3 regions of the Neobacillus sp. S1115 genome follow, and region 1 is predicted to be linked to each of the others. Evidence: predicted binding sites of a transcription regulator. Region 1 holds the regulator's gene; each other region holds the start of a gene.
The links. Region 1 encodes Rex, which represses fermentation and respiration genes when NADH is low (regulators of the CRP and FNR family bind a similar motif). Its sites were predicted from a motif close to TTGTGAAATATTTCACAA; they were not measured.
Positions count from the first base shown of each region.

Region 2: a site for Rex is predicted at 2,387-2,404, ahead of ACZ5B7_RS08315 (TIGR04053 family radical SAM/SPASM domain-containing protein). Genes of this name have one in related genera too.
Region 3: a site for Rex is predicted at 2,786-2,803, ahead of adhE (bifunctional acetaldehyde-CoA/alcohol dehydrogenase). Genes of this name have one in related genera too.

Region 1 covers NZ_AP038275.1:247,751-252,504, forward strand. Annotated here, with positions in the region: gene ACZ5B7_RS01395 (ABC-F family ATP-binding cassette domain-containing protein) at 1-664, opposite strand, end outside; gene moaC (cyclic pyranopterin monophosphate synthase MoaC) at 827-1,315, shown strand; gene ACZ5B7_RS01405 (redox-sensing transcriptional repressor Rex) at 1,348-2,001, shown strand; gene ACZ5B7_RS01410 (DUF4395 domain-containing protein) at 2,154-2,579, shown strand; gene ACZ5B7_RS01415 (acyl-CoA dehydrogenase family protein) at 2,706-4,319, shown strand; gene ACZ5B7_RS01420 (transposase) at 4,483-4,754, shown strand, end outside.
Region 2 covers NZ_AP038275.1:1,693,035-1,697,788, reverse strand. Annotated here, with positions in the region: gene moaA (GTP 3',8-cyclase MoaA) at 1-216, opposite strand, end outside; gene ACZ5B7_RS08320 (Crp/Fnr family transcriptional regulator) at 440-1,138, shown strand; gene ACZ5B7_RS08315 (TIGR04053 family radical SAM/SPASM domain-containing protein) at 1,180-2,304, opposite strand; gene ACZ5B7_RS08310 (DsrE family protein) at 2,470-2,808, opposite strand; gene ACZ5B7_RS08305 (metal-sulfur cluster assembly factor) at 2,824-3,132, opposite strand; gene ACZ5B7_RS08300 (Cof-type HAD-IIB family hydrolase) at 3,300-4,112, shown strand; gene ACZ5B7_RS08295 (hypothetical protein) at 4,226-4,378, shown strand; gene ACZ5B7_RS08290 (DUF3813 domain-containing protein) at 4,381-4,566, shown strand; gene ACZ5B7_RS08285 (BsuPI-related putative proteinase inhibitor) at 4,740-4,754, opposite strand, start outside.
Region 3 covers NZ_AP038275.1:2,070,910-2,075,663, forward strand. Annotated here, with positions in the region: gene ACZ5B7_RS10175 (HXXEE domain-containing protein) at 1-89, shown strand, start outside; gene adhE (bifunctional acetaldehyde-CoA/alcohol dehydrogenase) at 159-2,759, opposite strand; gene ACZ5B7_RS10185 (ABC transporter ATP-binding protein) at 3,025-3,822, shown strand; gene hpaB (4-hydroxyphenylacetate 3-monooxygenase, oxygenase component) at 3,854-4,754, opposite strand, start outside.

The sequences.
Region 1 (4,754 bases):
AGCGGTCATGCGAAACAATTAAAATCGCGCCATCATAGCCCTGCAGATATTGCTCCAGCCAGGAAAGGGTTTCGATATCCAGGTGGTTGGTTGGCTCGTCCAAAATTAAAATATCAGGTCTTGTCAGCAATAGCTTGCCTAGCGCAAGACGCGTTTTTTGTCCGCCGCTTAGACTTGAAATCATTAACGTAGTATCGGAAAAATTTAACCCATGCAATACAGAGCGGATATCGGCTTCATACTGATAGCCGCCTTGCTCTTTAAACTTTATTTGCAATTCATCATATTCCTTTAATACCCGTTCGTATTTTCCTGGGTCTCCGAAAACAGCAGGATCGGCCATTTGCTTCTCCAGCTTCCGGAGCGATTTTTCCATCGCCTGCAGGTTCTCAAAAACCGTCAGCATTTCCTCCCAAATGGACAGATTGGACTCCAAACCCGTATTTTGCGCCAAATAACCAACGGTAACATCCTTTGGTTTGATGATTTCGCCGCCGTCATAGCCCATTTCGCCGGCGATGATTTTCAATAACGTTGATTTCCCCGCTCCATTGCGTCCGACAAGGGCAACACGGTCACGGGTTTGTAATTCCAGTTTTATATTCGATAAAATAAGTTCAGCACCATAATATTTTTGTAATTGGTTAACCTGTAATAAAATCATTTTTTTCACCTCTATTACCTTACGACTAGTTTACCGTATTACCCGAATGTCGGCAATGAAGTGAAATTTTTAATGGAATTATAAAAAAATATACTGATAGTTCAAAGTTTCACACACATGGACATAAAAATATTGTATTATTTTTTGTAGGAGGATTTTTTTATGGCTGAATTTACTCATTTTAATGAAGAAGGCCGGGCCAAGATGGTCGATGTCAGCGATAAGCCGGAAACGGCACGCACGGCAATTGCCCAGTCTAGCATAACAGTAAGCACTGAAATTTATGAAAAAATCACAAACCACGAAATGAAAAAGGGCGATGTCTTAGCAGTTGCCCAGGTTGCTGCAGTGATGGCAGCGAAAAAGACATGGGATATCATTCCAATGTGCCACCCGATTCCATTAACAGGTATCAATATTAGTTTTTCGTGGGAGCAGGCCGGGCAGGAACAATATACACTGCATATTGCTGCATCAGTGAAAACCAAAGGCAGTACGGGGGTTGAGATGGAAGCGCTAACAGCCGCCTCTGTTTGTGCCCTGACCGTCTATGATATGTGTAAGGCAGTTGATAAAGGGATGGTGATTGGACCAACCTTTCTGGTGGAAAAAACCGGCGGCAAAAACGGTGATTTTAGAAGAGAAATCTAATATATCCATTAAAATTGAAGGGTGGGAGAAATATGTCCAATGAAACGATGAAAATACCACAGGCAACAGCAAAGCGTCTGCCCTTATATTATCGATTTTTACAAAACCTTCATTCTTCTGGCAAGCAGAGGGTGTCATCTGCAGAATTGAGTGAAGCAGTAAAGGTGGACTCGGCCACTATTCGCAGGGATTTCTCTTATTTCGGGGCCCTTGGGAAAAAGGGGTACGGCTATAACGTAAACTATTTGTTATCGTTTTTCCGGAAAACACTTGATCAAGATGAATTAACAAAGGTAGCGTTAATCGGGGTGGGTAATCTCGGCACAGCCTTTTTACACTACAATTTTTTAAAAAATAATAATACAAAAATCGCTTGCGCCTTCGATGTGGACCCCGGAAAAATTGGCGGTTCGATAGGCGATGTTCCCGTTTATTCGATGGACGATATAGAACAGTATTTGATCGATGAAAATATTTCGGTGGCGATTTTGACGGTGCCGGCCCCGGTTGCACAGCAGATTACAGATAAGCTTGTGAAAACGAATGTAAAAGGGATTTTAAACTTTACACCAGCGAGACTGAATGTACCTTCATCGATCCGCGTGCATCATATTGACCTGGCGGTGGAGCTGCAATCACTTGTTTACTTTTTAAAGCATTATCCAAACGACGAAGTAGAAGAATAAATAATCAATGGGCTTCTCGCCAAAATGGTGAGAGGCCCATTTTTCGTTTTGAAACATTTTTCCTAAACAGATCACTATACAAAAGGAGTTGAAGCGGGTAAAATGATTACACAAGTAATTATTGTAATCCAATAGGAAAGGTTGGGATTAAAATGACAGAAACAGTTCGTTCAATCCCACGTCCGCTCGTGAAAACAAACCAGTGGACAATTGTTTTAAGTGTTGTGTTAACATGGTTATCCGGACAGGAATGGTTTTTGTTAGTACCATTTGTTGCCGGTATGTCTGGTCTTTTATTCGAATTTAATCCGATTATGCAAATAGCAAAACTATTTTTAAGAAAGGACCCAAAGGCTTATATCCCTGAGGATTGGGAGCAGCAGCAATTTAATCAAAAAATTGCCGTATCGTGTTTGGGAATTGGATTTGTAGGATTCCTGCTGGGATGGAATGGTGTTGGCTATGTGTTCACGATTCTTGTCGCGGTGGCTGCCTTTGTGGCAATTCTAGGTTTTTGCATCGGATGCTTTATTCATTTTCAGTGGAACCAATACCGTTATAGAAGGGCGCACCAATAAAGGAGAGGTCTGAATTATTCAGCCTCTTTTTTTGTTTTTCTGCTTATATTTGACGCTTCCATATCCTTACATTTAAAATTAAATTGAAAATTATGAATTATCATTCATGAGGAGAGTGGCGTTTTTATGAAGCTTGTTTCCCAAGAGACAGAAGCAAGAGGAAAAAATTCTTACAGCTTTGATGAATTTCTCGAAAAACGTGACAACCTTGATTGGTACCGTGATGAACCGTTTTTACAAAAAGTGGTCAAGAAATTTACGGGTTCTCAGCACAGCCAAATCCACGAAAAACTATTATCCTTTTCACCAATAGTATCTGCAAAATGGAACCGGTTAGCCGAAAGAATTGCCAGACCGGAAGTCCGCCCCTATATGCTTCACTTTGATGCTTTTAATCATCGGATTGACCGGATTGTTCGTCCTCAAGAAGTTCATCAATTAGAGAATGAAATTTTCGGAGAAGGTCTTTTTTCCAGTAACATGACACCTTGGGAAAGCTTTGTGAAAAGAATGCTGATCCATCAGCTGGGTGAGGCAGGAGTGACCTGTCCGCTGACATGTACACATGGTTTAGTGGCTTTGCTTGACCAATTTCCGGATGAAGAATATCCAGAACTTCAAGATATATTACATCATACAAAAGAAGGGCTAAACGGCGAATTTGCCATTGGCGCTCAATTTATGACAGAAATCCAGGGTGGTTCTGATTTGCCGGCTAATGTTTTGGAGGCGGTTCCGGAAGGCAAGTGTTATCGTTTGTATGGGAATAAGTTTTTCTGTTCTGCGGCTCATGCCGATTATTCTGTGGTGACGGCAAAAATATCGGGAACTGACAAAGTTTCGACATTTATCGTACCATCCTGGCTTCCGGGGGATAAGGAGAAGGAGAAACGCAACGGGTACGAGATTAATCGGATCAAATGGAAGCTGGGAACAGCCGAGCTGCCAACTGGGGAGATTCAATATAAGGGGGCGCGTGCCTATCCAATCGGTCCAAAGGATAAGGGGATTGCAGTTGCAGTCGGAATTGTATTGACCTTGTCGCGGTTGGAAATTGGGATTGCCTGTGCTGGGTTTATGCTGAGGGCCTCTCGGGAGGCAAATTTGTACAGTGATTTCCGAAGTGTTTTTGGGAAGAAGGTAAAAGACTATCCACTCGCAGCAAGCAAGTTGAAACGAATCCAGCATGCCGCTGAGCGAACGACGGCGGGGGCATTCAAAATCTATAATCTTTTCTTGCAGTTGGATAAGCCGCTTAATCCAGGAATTAAATCGGACCATCCAATTGAAGTTAGGAAAAAGTTATTTAATCTGCGTGAACTTGTCTTGCTGCAGAAAATCTGTGCAACGAATGAGGGAGCGGAAATTTTACGGGAGGCTATCTCCGTGTTTGCCGGCCATGGAGTAATGGAGGAATTTTCGTCGCTGCCGCGTATCTTCCGCGATGTGGTCGTAAACGAACAGTGGGAGGGACCGCGTAATCTGCTGTTAACGCAAATTTACCGCGATTTGGGCAGGGTTTCTGATTGGTATTCACCTGCCGAGTTTGTGGCAAGCGTTCTTGAGGGAGCCGATTCAGAGACGATTAAAAAGTTTACGGACCAACTAGAGGACTTGCTGCAAAGACCTGTTTTAGGAGAAGTAAGTGAAGCATCGATGGAAGCCGCGGAAGAATGGGATGCGTTCTGTGACTCCTTCTTTAAGGCTTACCAGCTGATAGCTCTAAAAGAGGTCAATTAATGGAGCGGGGCGTAACATTATAGACGGTATCAAGGACAATTTGAGTGAAATTGGGGGTGGAAATGTCCTTGATAGGAGGTATCATGAGGTTAGTCTAAAAAGTGGACACGTAAAAATGAGATTTAGATTATAATACAATCATCATTTAAAAGGACGTGTTCACATGGGTAAACATCATTCTCAAGAGTATAAAGAATATGTTGCAAAGTTAATCGTTGAGGAGGGGAAAAAAGCCTCCCAGGTAGCTTTTGAACTCGAGATCTCCCCTAAAACTGTTAGTCGATGGGTGGCAGCTTACAGGACTAAAACAAGTGCTGGGAAAGCTGGAGAAAACTATCTTACACCCACAGAACTTGAAAAACTGAAAAAGCAACACGAGAAAGAGATACAAAAATTGAAAGAGGAAAACGAAATTCTAAAAAAGGCCATGCACAT
Region 2 (4,754 bases), 1.4 Mb from region 1:
GCGGATTTTTTTCACGCCTAACTGCACGAAGATTTTTCCTAACCGTTCAATTTCCTCATAGGTCAGGAGGGCACTCCTTGGCAGAAATTCAAAATCCGGCCCAAATTGATCTGCTGGCATACAGTATTGACAACGAAAATTACATCTATCAATAACGGAAATTCTTAAATCCCTTAATGGTCTATTAAATTTATCTGTAATGATTGTTTTTTCCATTTAATCAACTCCAATAAATAAAGAAGCTCATTTTATACCATTGTAACAGATGAATTTAAAAAATACTGTTACTTTCTTCACTATCCATATTTCCCTAAAAAAAATTGTCCAGTTTTCACTATATTGTCATTGTTTACTACTTCTACGTGGCTAATCTTGATATAAAATGTTACTAACGAATCCAAGTTATTTATATAGAAATATAGTACAGGGGTGGAGAAAAATGATTACGACGATGAAACCAACTCATTCAATTGAAATAAAAGAACTGCTTAAATTTGCTGATCGGAAGTTTAAAAGCGAACGGGGAAGATTTCTATTTCAGGAAGGGATGCTCGCTGATGAATTATATGTCATTATTTCCGGTAAAATTCAAATCAGCAAAATTACAGCAGACGGGCGGGAGCTGTCACTAAGAATTTGCGGAGAAAACGATATTTGCGGAGAATTAACCCTTTTCACTGATAGTCCAAAATATTTATTAAGTGCCAAGGTTCTTGAAGAAGGTGAAATCGCGGCAATAAAAAAAGAAGTACTTGAAAGTGAAATTTTCCAAAACAGTAAGCTAGCCTTTGAATTTATGAAGTGGATGAGCGATCACTTCCGCAAAACGCAGACAAAATTCCGCGACCTTGTCCTAAACGGAAAGCGCGGCGCCTTATTTTCAACTTTAATCCGGATGACCAATAGCTATGGAGTACCAAAAAGTGATGGAATATTAATCGACCTGCCGTTGACCAATCAAGAGCTGGCAAATTTCTGCGGCACTTCACGGGAAAGTACAAACCGTATCTTAAGTGAACTGAAGCGTGATAACATCATTTCCATTAAACGAGGTAAAATTACCGTCCTGGATTTGCAATACTTAAAAGATGAAATTGGCTGTGAAAATTGTTCCACTGTTTATTGCAGCATTGAATAGTTATTGAGAGAGGCAATCGAAAATCGATTGCCTCTATAAATTTATTGTGTCTGTTTTTCTCTTAAAGCCTTAGGAATATAAACGCAGAATGGTTCACTTTCTAAATAATCCCCAGTCATGGCGTATGCCCTTGATCTTGAGCCGCCGCAAACATGTCGGAATTCGCAGACACCGCATTTCCCTTTAAATCCATCTGGGTTTCTAAGTGCCTTAAAGATTGGCGACTCGCGGTAAATTTCCGCCAGAGGGGTTTCCCTAATATTTCCGGCCTTAACCGGAAGCAGGCCGCTCGGATAGACATCCCCAATATGGGATATAAACACAAATCCATTGCCGTCATTTACACCCTTTGGTGCACGGCCCAGACCATCAATTGAGCCCGTTAAGCCTTTTTCTGTCAACGCAGATAAATAGCTGATTTCCTCTGTCTTTTCTTTGGCTTCACGCATTTTTTGCTGGATTACCACACGGCGGTAATGCATCGCCTCCGTGGTTTTAATATCAAAAGGAACCCGCTTGCTTAGATCATAGAGCCATCTTAGCACCTTTTCATGCTCCACAGGCGATATCATATCAGATACCTGTCCCCTTCCGGTCGGAACAAGGAAAAAGACACTCCACAGAACACATTTTAATTCCTCAACCAATTTCGCCATTTCATCAAGATGTTCGTAATTATATCTGGATACTACGGTATTAATCTGAATCGGCATTTCCAGTTCATGTAAATATTTAATTCGTTCCATTGTTAAGTCAAAAGAGCCCGCTGTCCCGCGAAAATGGTCATGAATCTCAGCAGTAGGACCATCAAGGCTGAACGCCCAACGCGAAAGTCCGACTTCTTTAGCCTTACGCATCGCATCAATTGTTACGTTAGGAGTAGCGCTTGGTGTCATCGAAACACGTACCCCTTTTGAGACTGCGTATTTGGTAATTTCAAAAATATCCTCTCTCATAAGCGGATCTCCGCCGGTAAATACAAGAAGCGGATTATTCATTTCATATATCTGATCAATCAAATGCTTGCCTTCTTCAAGCGTAAGTTCTCGAGGGTCCCTCGTATACTGGGCATCTGCGCGGCAGTGCAAACATTTTAATTGACAAGCTCGAGTTAGTTCCCATATCACAATAAACGGATCTTTATTAAAGTCTCGGCTAAAATCCATCTTGAAACGCCTCCTATAAAACGGCTAGTTCAAACTAAATAGCCCTATTACTTCGTATTATAAAGATGTTTATGTTTGAAAAAAGTGAACTTCCTCACAATCCTTTTTCATTATATGGACGATTTGTGAATGAAAAAAAACAGTAGAGCGAAAAGCTCTGCTGTTTTATGAGATCGTTAAAACTTCGTATTTGGAGGCAAGCTCAACAAAGTCAGCCATTCCGCTTATTTTGCCAACTGTCAATTTTTCACTAACACCATAGTGGTCGGCACAGGTTTTACACGCAAAAATGTTAACACCCTTATCCTCCAACTCTTTTAAATGAACGGATACAAAGGAATCCTCAGTCAACGTGAATACCCCACTGTTCATGCAAAAAACAGCTGCTGGGAGTTCCTCTCTTTGTTTTAAAACAGTAAAGAAAGTCTCTAAAACATTCTCTCCTAAAACCTGGTCGCCTTTGCCCAACTGATTTGAACTAACTAAAATGACTTTATTTTTCATGCTGCGGATGGTCCCTTAACGAATTCCCAGTGCAATTTTTGCATAACGGGACATCATGTCCTTATTCCAAGGAGGATTCCAGACGATATTGACATCGACATCCTTGACTTCCGGAATATCAGACAATGCTCTTTTCACCTGATCAACAATTGTTCCGGCAAGTGGGCAACCCATTGCTGTTAATGTCATTGTAACCGTCAGTTTTCCCTCGTCGTCCATTTCAGTATTATATATTAAACCTAAATTGACGATATCGACGCCAAGCTCAGGGTCAATAACAAGCTCAAGGGCACCCATTATATTTTCTTTTAAATCTTCATTCATTTTATCTTCACTCCTGTTCAGTTTTATTGTAACCATTATAACAAAAGGTATTTCGAAAACCAGTATAGCGCGTTTCAGAAACATTTGAAGTGAATTTTTTTACAGTTTAAATATAAATTGATAACATATTGATAATAGAAACAAATACTTCCAAAGAGAGGTTTCAAATGACAGAAAGACATTTAATCGCATTGGACTTAGACGGAACTTTATTAAAAGATGATAAAACGATTTCGGAAAAAACGAAGAAAGTTTTAAAAAAAGCAAGAGAAGCTGGCCATATCGTGATGATCGCCACTGGGAGGCCATATCGTTCCAGCGAAATGTATTATCGAGAGTTGGATTTAGATACCCCGATCGTTAATTTCAATGGGGCTTTCATGCATCATCCCCGGAACCCGAAATGGGGCTTTTTCCATGAGCCGCTTGATATCCATGTTGCAAAAGATATTGTCGAGGCCTGCCGCAGCTTTCATTTTCATAATATCATCGCTGAAGTAATGGATGATGTCTATTTTCATTATCATGACCAAAAGCTGATTGAGATTTTTAATTTTGGCCATCCCAATATTACTACGGGCGATTTAAGTAATTATTTGAAGGATTCACCAACTAGCCTGCTCATCCATACAGAGGAAGACCAATTAAAGAAGATCCGCGACCATCTATCTGATGCACATGCCGAAGTCATCGATCACCGCAGCTGGGCTGCCCCATGGCATGTTATCGAAATCATTAAGTCCGGCTTAAATAAGGCAGTAGGGTTAAAGAAAGCGGCGGATTATTATGGTATCTCCAAGCAAAGAGTGATTGCCTTTGGCGATGAAGATAATGACTTGGAAATGCTTGAATACGCCGGTTATGGAATTGCGATGGGAAATGGCATTGACCAAGTAAAAAATATTGCCAATGATGTTACTCTTACCAATGAAGAAGATGGAGTCGCAGAATATTTGACGGATTTGTTACGGTTAAAATAATTACACCTATTCACCATTGTTTACCTATATGAACCCCTCAATGTTGGAGCATACTATGGATGAAGCAGCTAAGCTGTTTCAATCCGAGCTTTTAGCATATTGGAGGGATTCGAATGGGTAGATCAAACAAATCAAAACGCTTTGTCCAGCAAGGAAAGGATTCGGTCAACAAGCATTCAGAACGGATTCCTTATCACATGACCTACGCTGAAGCAGAAGCTCAGAAAATGGCCAATGTGCAAGAATCCTCGCTTGGAGGAATTTAACGATGGGTAACCGTTTATTCCAGGAAGCACGTAGATTTGTTGAATCGGCAAAAACTGCCGGCCCAGGTGAACGCGACACGGCAGTGGCCAAAGCCAAGAATGCCTTAAGTTCTGCTTATGCCAACTCGACGGTCGCTGAGCAAAGACAGCTCCAAGAAATGCAACAAGAGCTTGACCAGATCCAATGATAAGAAAAGCGGAAGTGCCTTGAACAGGGGCGACAGGCATAAGACGAGCCGGCTAGAAGGCTGCCTTTTAGCCTTCTTGACGGATTGGCTGTAGACCTGCGAGCCCCTAGGCGCTGAAGCTGGACAGTAAATGAGGAAAGCGGAAGTACCTTGGGAGGCGACTTCCGCTTTTTTCATTCAAATCTTTC
Region 3 (4,754 bases), 1.8 Mb from region 1:
GGATCAGCATCCCAGTTGGCGTCATCTTAGTGGTTTTCTTTAATCAAGTAGGGCTAATAATGGGGAAGAGACTGGAAAGATATTTTTAAATATTGGATAAACCCAAACAAAAAAAAGTGCCTCAAATCCCCGCTTGAGGCACCTCCCATATATTAAAACTATACCCCTTTATAAGCTTGACGCAGGATTTCCATCAGTTCTCTAGTTAATGGACGCTTTGGATTGACGTTTGTATCAGGATCATGAAAGGCATGTAAGGCCATCTCGGCAATCTTGCTTTCATATACAGGCTGGCTCACACCGCATTCCTCGACACTTAACGGCAGATCGAGCTCTCTCGCCAAACTGATCACCGCTTCAACCAAGCTTTCTATACCTTCTTCCGTTGTCCGTGCCGGAAGCCCCAGCATTTTTGCCAGCTCAGCATAACGTTTATCAGCCTTATAATACTCATAACCGGCAAATGGCGTAAATTTCGTCGGCTTCACCGCGTTATAGCGAATAACAAGCGGCAAGAAAATCGCGTTTGCGCGGCCGTGAGCGATATTGAACTCGGCGCCAACAGCATGGGCAAGGCTGTGATTAATTCCTAAATAGGCGTTATTAAATGCAAGGCCCGCAATCGTGGAAGCGTAATGCATTTTCTCGCGTGCCAGCTCATCAGAACCGTTACGGTATGCCCTTGGCAAATACTCAAATACTAGCTGAATGGCCTTAATAATCTGTCCGTCTGTAAAATCATTGGCAACGACTGAAACAAAAGCTTCAAGAGCATGTGTTAAGACATCCATCCCGGTGTCTGCCGTGATTTCCTTCGGAACAGTCATCGAGAACTGTGGATCGATGATCGCCACATCTGGTAATAGTTCCGGGTCGGAAAGCGGGTATTTAATATTCGCTTTTTTATCCGTGATGACGGCAAAGGAGGTAACCTCCGAACCTGTTCCGGAAGTAGTTGGAATCGCGATCAACTTAGCCTTCTCCCGAAGCTTCGGATAAGTCACAACTCGTTTTCTCGGATTAAGAGTCTTCAGTTTCAAAGTGTTAAAGTTTGCCTCAGAATCCTCGTAAAATAACCACATCGCTTTTGCGGCATCAAGGACAGAACCGCCTCCTAAGGCAATGATCATATTTGGCTTAGCGTGTCTCATCAATTCAGCACCCGCCATGACCGTTTCGATGCTAGGGTCAGGCTCCACCTCAGAAAACACCTCATAGTGGACAAAATCAGGCCGTTTCGTTAGAAAATGGAGCACTTTATCGACATAACCATTTTTCACCGAACTTGGGCTTGTGACAATAAATGCCCTTTTAATATCCGGGATGATTTCCAATGCCTGAACAGAATTCTTACGATAATAAATTTGTGGCGGTGTCTTTAGGATTTGGGCGTTATTATTGCGTTTGGCGACCTTTTTAATATTAAGTAAATGCATGGCGCCGACATTGACTGAAACCGAGTTTCCTCCATATGTGCCCGTGCCCAGGGTGAGTGTCGGCAGTAAATCGTTATAAACGTTTCCAGTTGCCCCTTGGGCGGAAGGAGTATTGATTAGGATCCGTCCTGCCCTCATTCTTATTGCATACTGTTCAACAATCTGGTCATTAGCCGTATGAATGGAAGCGGTGTGGCCGAGTCCACCGTATTCTAATGTGGCTTCTGCCAGGTTAAAGGCTTCCTCCGTACTATTTGCCCTATAGCAGGCAAGGACAGGACTTAGTTTTTCGCAGGATAGCGGAGATTTCGGTCCTACTCCTTCCAACTCGACTACTAAAACCTTGGTATCAAATGGAACTTCGATTCCGGCCATTTGGGCAATTTTAAAGGCTGGAAGGCCGACAATCATCGGATTGAGGAAGCCGGTTTCTTCTTTTATCGCTACTTTTTCTAACTGTTTCCTTTCCTCCTCATTTAAAAAGTAACAGTTATTGGCGATCATTTCCGTAATGACTTCAGTATAGATTTCTTTATCGATGATTAATGCTTGCTCAGAGGCACAAATCATTCCATTATCATAGGTTTTCGACATAATCAGGTCTTGGACGGAGCTCTTGATATTGGCAGTTTTTTCGAAATAACAAGGTACATTGCCTGGCCCGACACCAATTGCCGGTTTGCCGGAACTATATGCGGCTTTCACCATGCTAGAACCTCCCGTCGCAAGAATTAGCGATACTTTTGGATGCTTCATTAACATATTGATACCATCTAGAGTGGTAGTTTCCATCCATTGAATACAATTTTCAGGAGCGCCTGCACGGACAGCGGCTTCTCTTAGAAGTTCAGCTGTGAACCTTCCCGAATTCTGTGAAACGGGGTGAAAGGAAAAAATAATCGGATTTCTTGTTTTCATAGAAATAAGAGATTTATAAATGACAGTGGATGTGGGATTTGTCACAGGCACCAGCGCGGCGATGACCCCGACAGGTTCGGCAATTTCATAGCTGCCCTCATGCGCGTTTTCACTGATAATGCCGACCGTTTTCAGATTTCGAAGGGTGTGATAAATCATCTCTGTTGCAAACATATTTTTCGTGATTTTATCTTCGTAAAGGCCTCGATTCGTTTCATCAACAGCCATTCTGGCAAATTTATCGTGGTTCTCGAGTGCAACAAGTGCCAACTGCTTGACAATTTCATCGACCATTTCCTGCGTAAAGCTGCGAAACTCCGTAGCTGCCTGAGCCGCATTAGCTGCTAATCGGTCAACACCCGAGACTGTTTGCTTTTGCTGTAACATTTTTTCTTCCAATGCCATTGATTGTTCCTCCCTAAAATCATTTATTGTGAAATGTTGAACAATAGGAAATTAATATTTTCCTTACGTTCAAAATATAGCAATCGTAAACCAAGAAATTTGTAGAATTATGCGGCGAAAGTTGGGGAAACACTTATAAATAGAATAGTTTCAAAGAATGTTCATAATTGCTTTTTTTAGAGTGGAAAACTCTCAATATTTTTATTTTTGGAAAATTTTGATACTATATTATGTATAAAGTCAATCATAAGAGGGGAGTAAAATAATGATTCTGCAACTAAAGGACGTTTCGCTCAAACGGAGCGATAAATGGATTTTAAAAAATGTCAATTGGCAAGTAGGAAAAGGGGAGCATTGGGTTTTATTCGGTTTAAACGGTTCTGGTAAAACGGCCATCCTAAATTTGCTGAACGCCTATAATTTCCCGACAAAGGGAAAAATTAATGTTTTAGGAATGGAGTTTGGGAAAACCTATCTTGCTGAAAAGCTGCGCAAGCAAATTGGCTTTGTTTCATCCTCACTTCAGGAAAAATTTCACCCGGGCGATAATGCCTTTGAAGTGGTACTAAGCGGAGCATTCGCTTCCATTGGTCTCTATGAAACTCCCACAGACGAAATACGAAGAAAAGCCATTTCCTTACTTGAGGAGCTTGGCTGCATCGATTATGCTAACAGAAATTATGAAACTTTATCGCAAGGGGAGAAACAGCGGGTGTTAATTGCCCGCGCGTTAATGGCTGACCCGTCTTTGCTGATTCTCGACGAGCCAACGAACGGTCTGGACTTTATTGCCCGTGAAAAACTATTGGAATCAATCGAAACGATTGCCAAAAATCCAAATGCACCAGCCATCATTTATGTTACTCATCATGTTGAAGAGATTCTGCCTGTATTCAATAAAACCTTGTTGCTAAAGGAGGGGCAGGTTTTTGCGTACGGAAACACCAATGAACTGTTATCGAGCGAGAGCCTTAGCCAATTTTTTAATCTGCCGGTTCGGGTTTCTTGGGAAAATAAAAGACCATTGCTGTCGAAGTTGCAGGTGACACATCAAAATATTTAGAAGAATAGGATATCCCGTGTGCAGGGATATCCTATTCTTTTAAATCGAGCAAATCTTTAACTCGCTTGCAATATTCTTCCTTTGGATAGGTATGATACAAACCGCTCGACAAGCGGACAGGGTCGCCGAAGAAGTACCGTTCATACTGGGTTTGCCTTGTGCCAAATGAGCTCATCGTCAGGTCCCAGGCTAATCGAAAAAGCTTGACGCGTTCCTCAGCATTTTTTCTAGAGCCTTGCAGATAGGATTCCAAATCCTGTTTTATAGGGGAATTAAAGTCCTTTTCAGTCGGCAAGGTAACCATTCCACTCGCGCCAATTAATTGAATGATTTCGCTGAATCTAGGATAAATTTTTGGAAAGACATTGCTAGCGACTTTAAGAGGAATGAGGCTTGGTCTCATATAACCCCACTCATCCAATTCCGCCTCTTCCTCAGATTTGAGCAGCAGCGCCCTCATCGTTTCAAGTCCGATGATGATTTCTGAAAGTTTTTCTTGAATATGCTGATATCCGCAAACATTGATTGTATCCGAAAGGGACTCGGCAAGTCCCAATAGAAATTCTGTTTTCACAACCTGTCTAGTGATGGCCTGGTGGTAGGCGTGATGGTAGAATGAGCTTTTCTCCATGAATTCATTTGCTGCATCGACATTTTCGTAAAAAAAGACTCTTTCCCACGGAACCACCACGTTATCAAAGACTAAAATCGTATCCATTTCTTCGTAACGCGAGCTGAGCGGATAATCAAAGACTGACTCACCGCTTACAAACGACTCTCTGCAAAGAAATTTAAGTCCTTTTGTATCAGAAGGGATGGAAAATGCATAGGCATCCGCGTCATTTGTCACTCCGCCGGCTGAATAAACTAGAACTTCATCCGTTAAACCGCCTTGGGTCGCTAACAGGCGAGCCCCCTTGATAATAATTCCC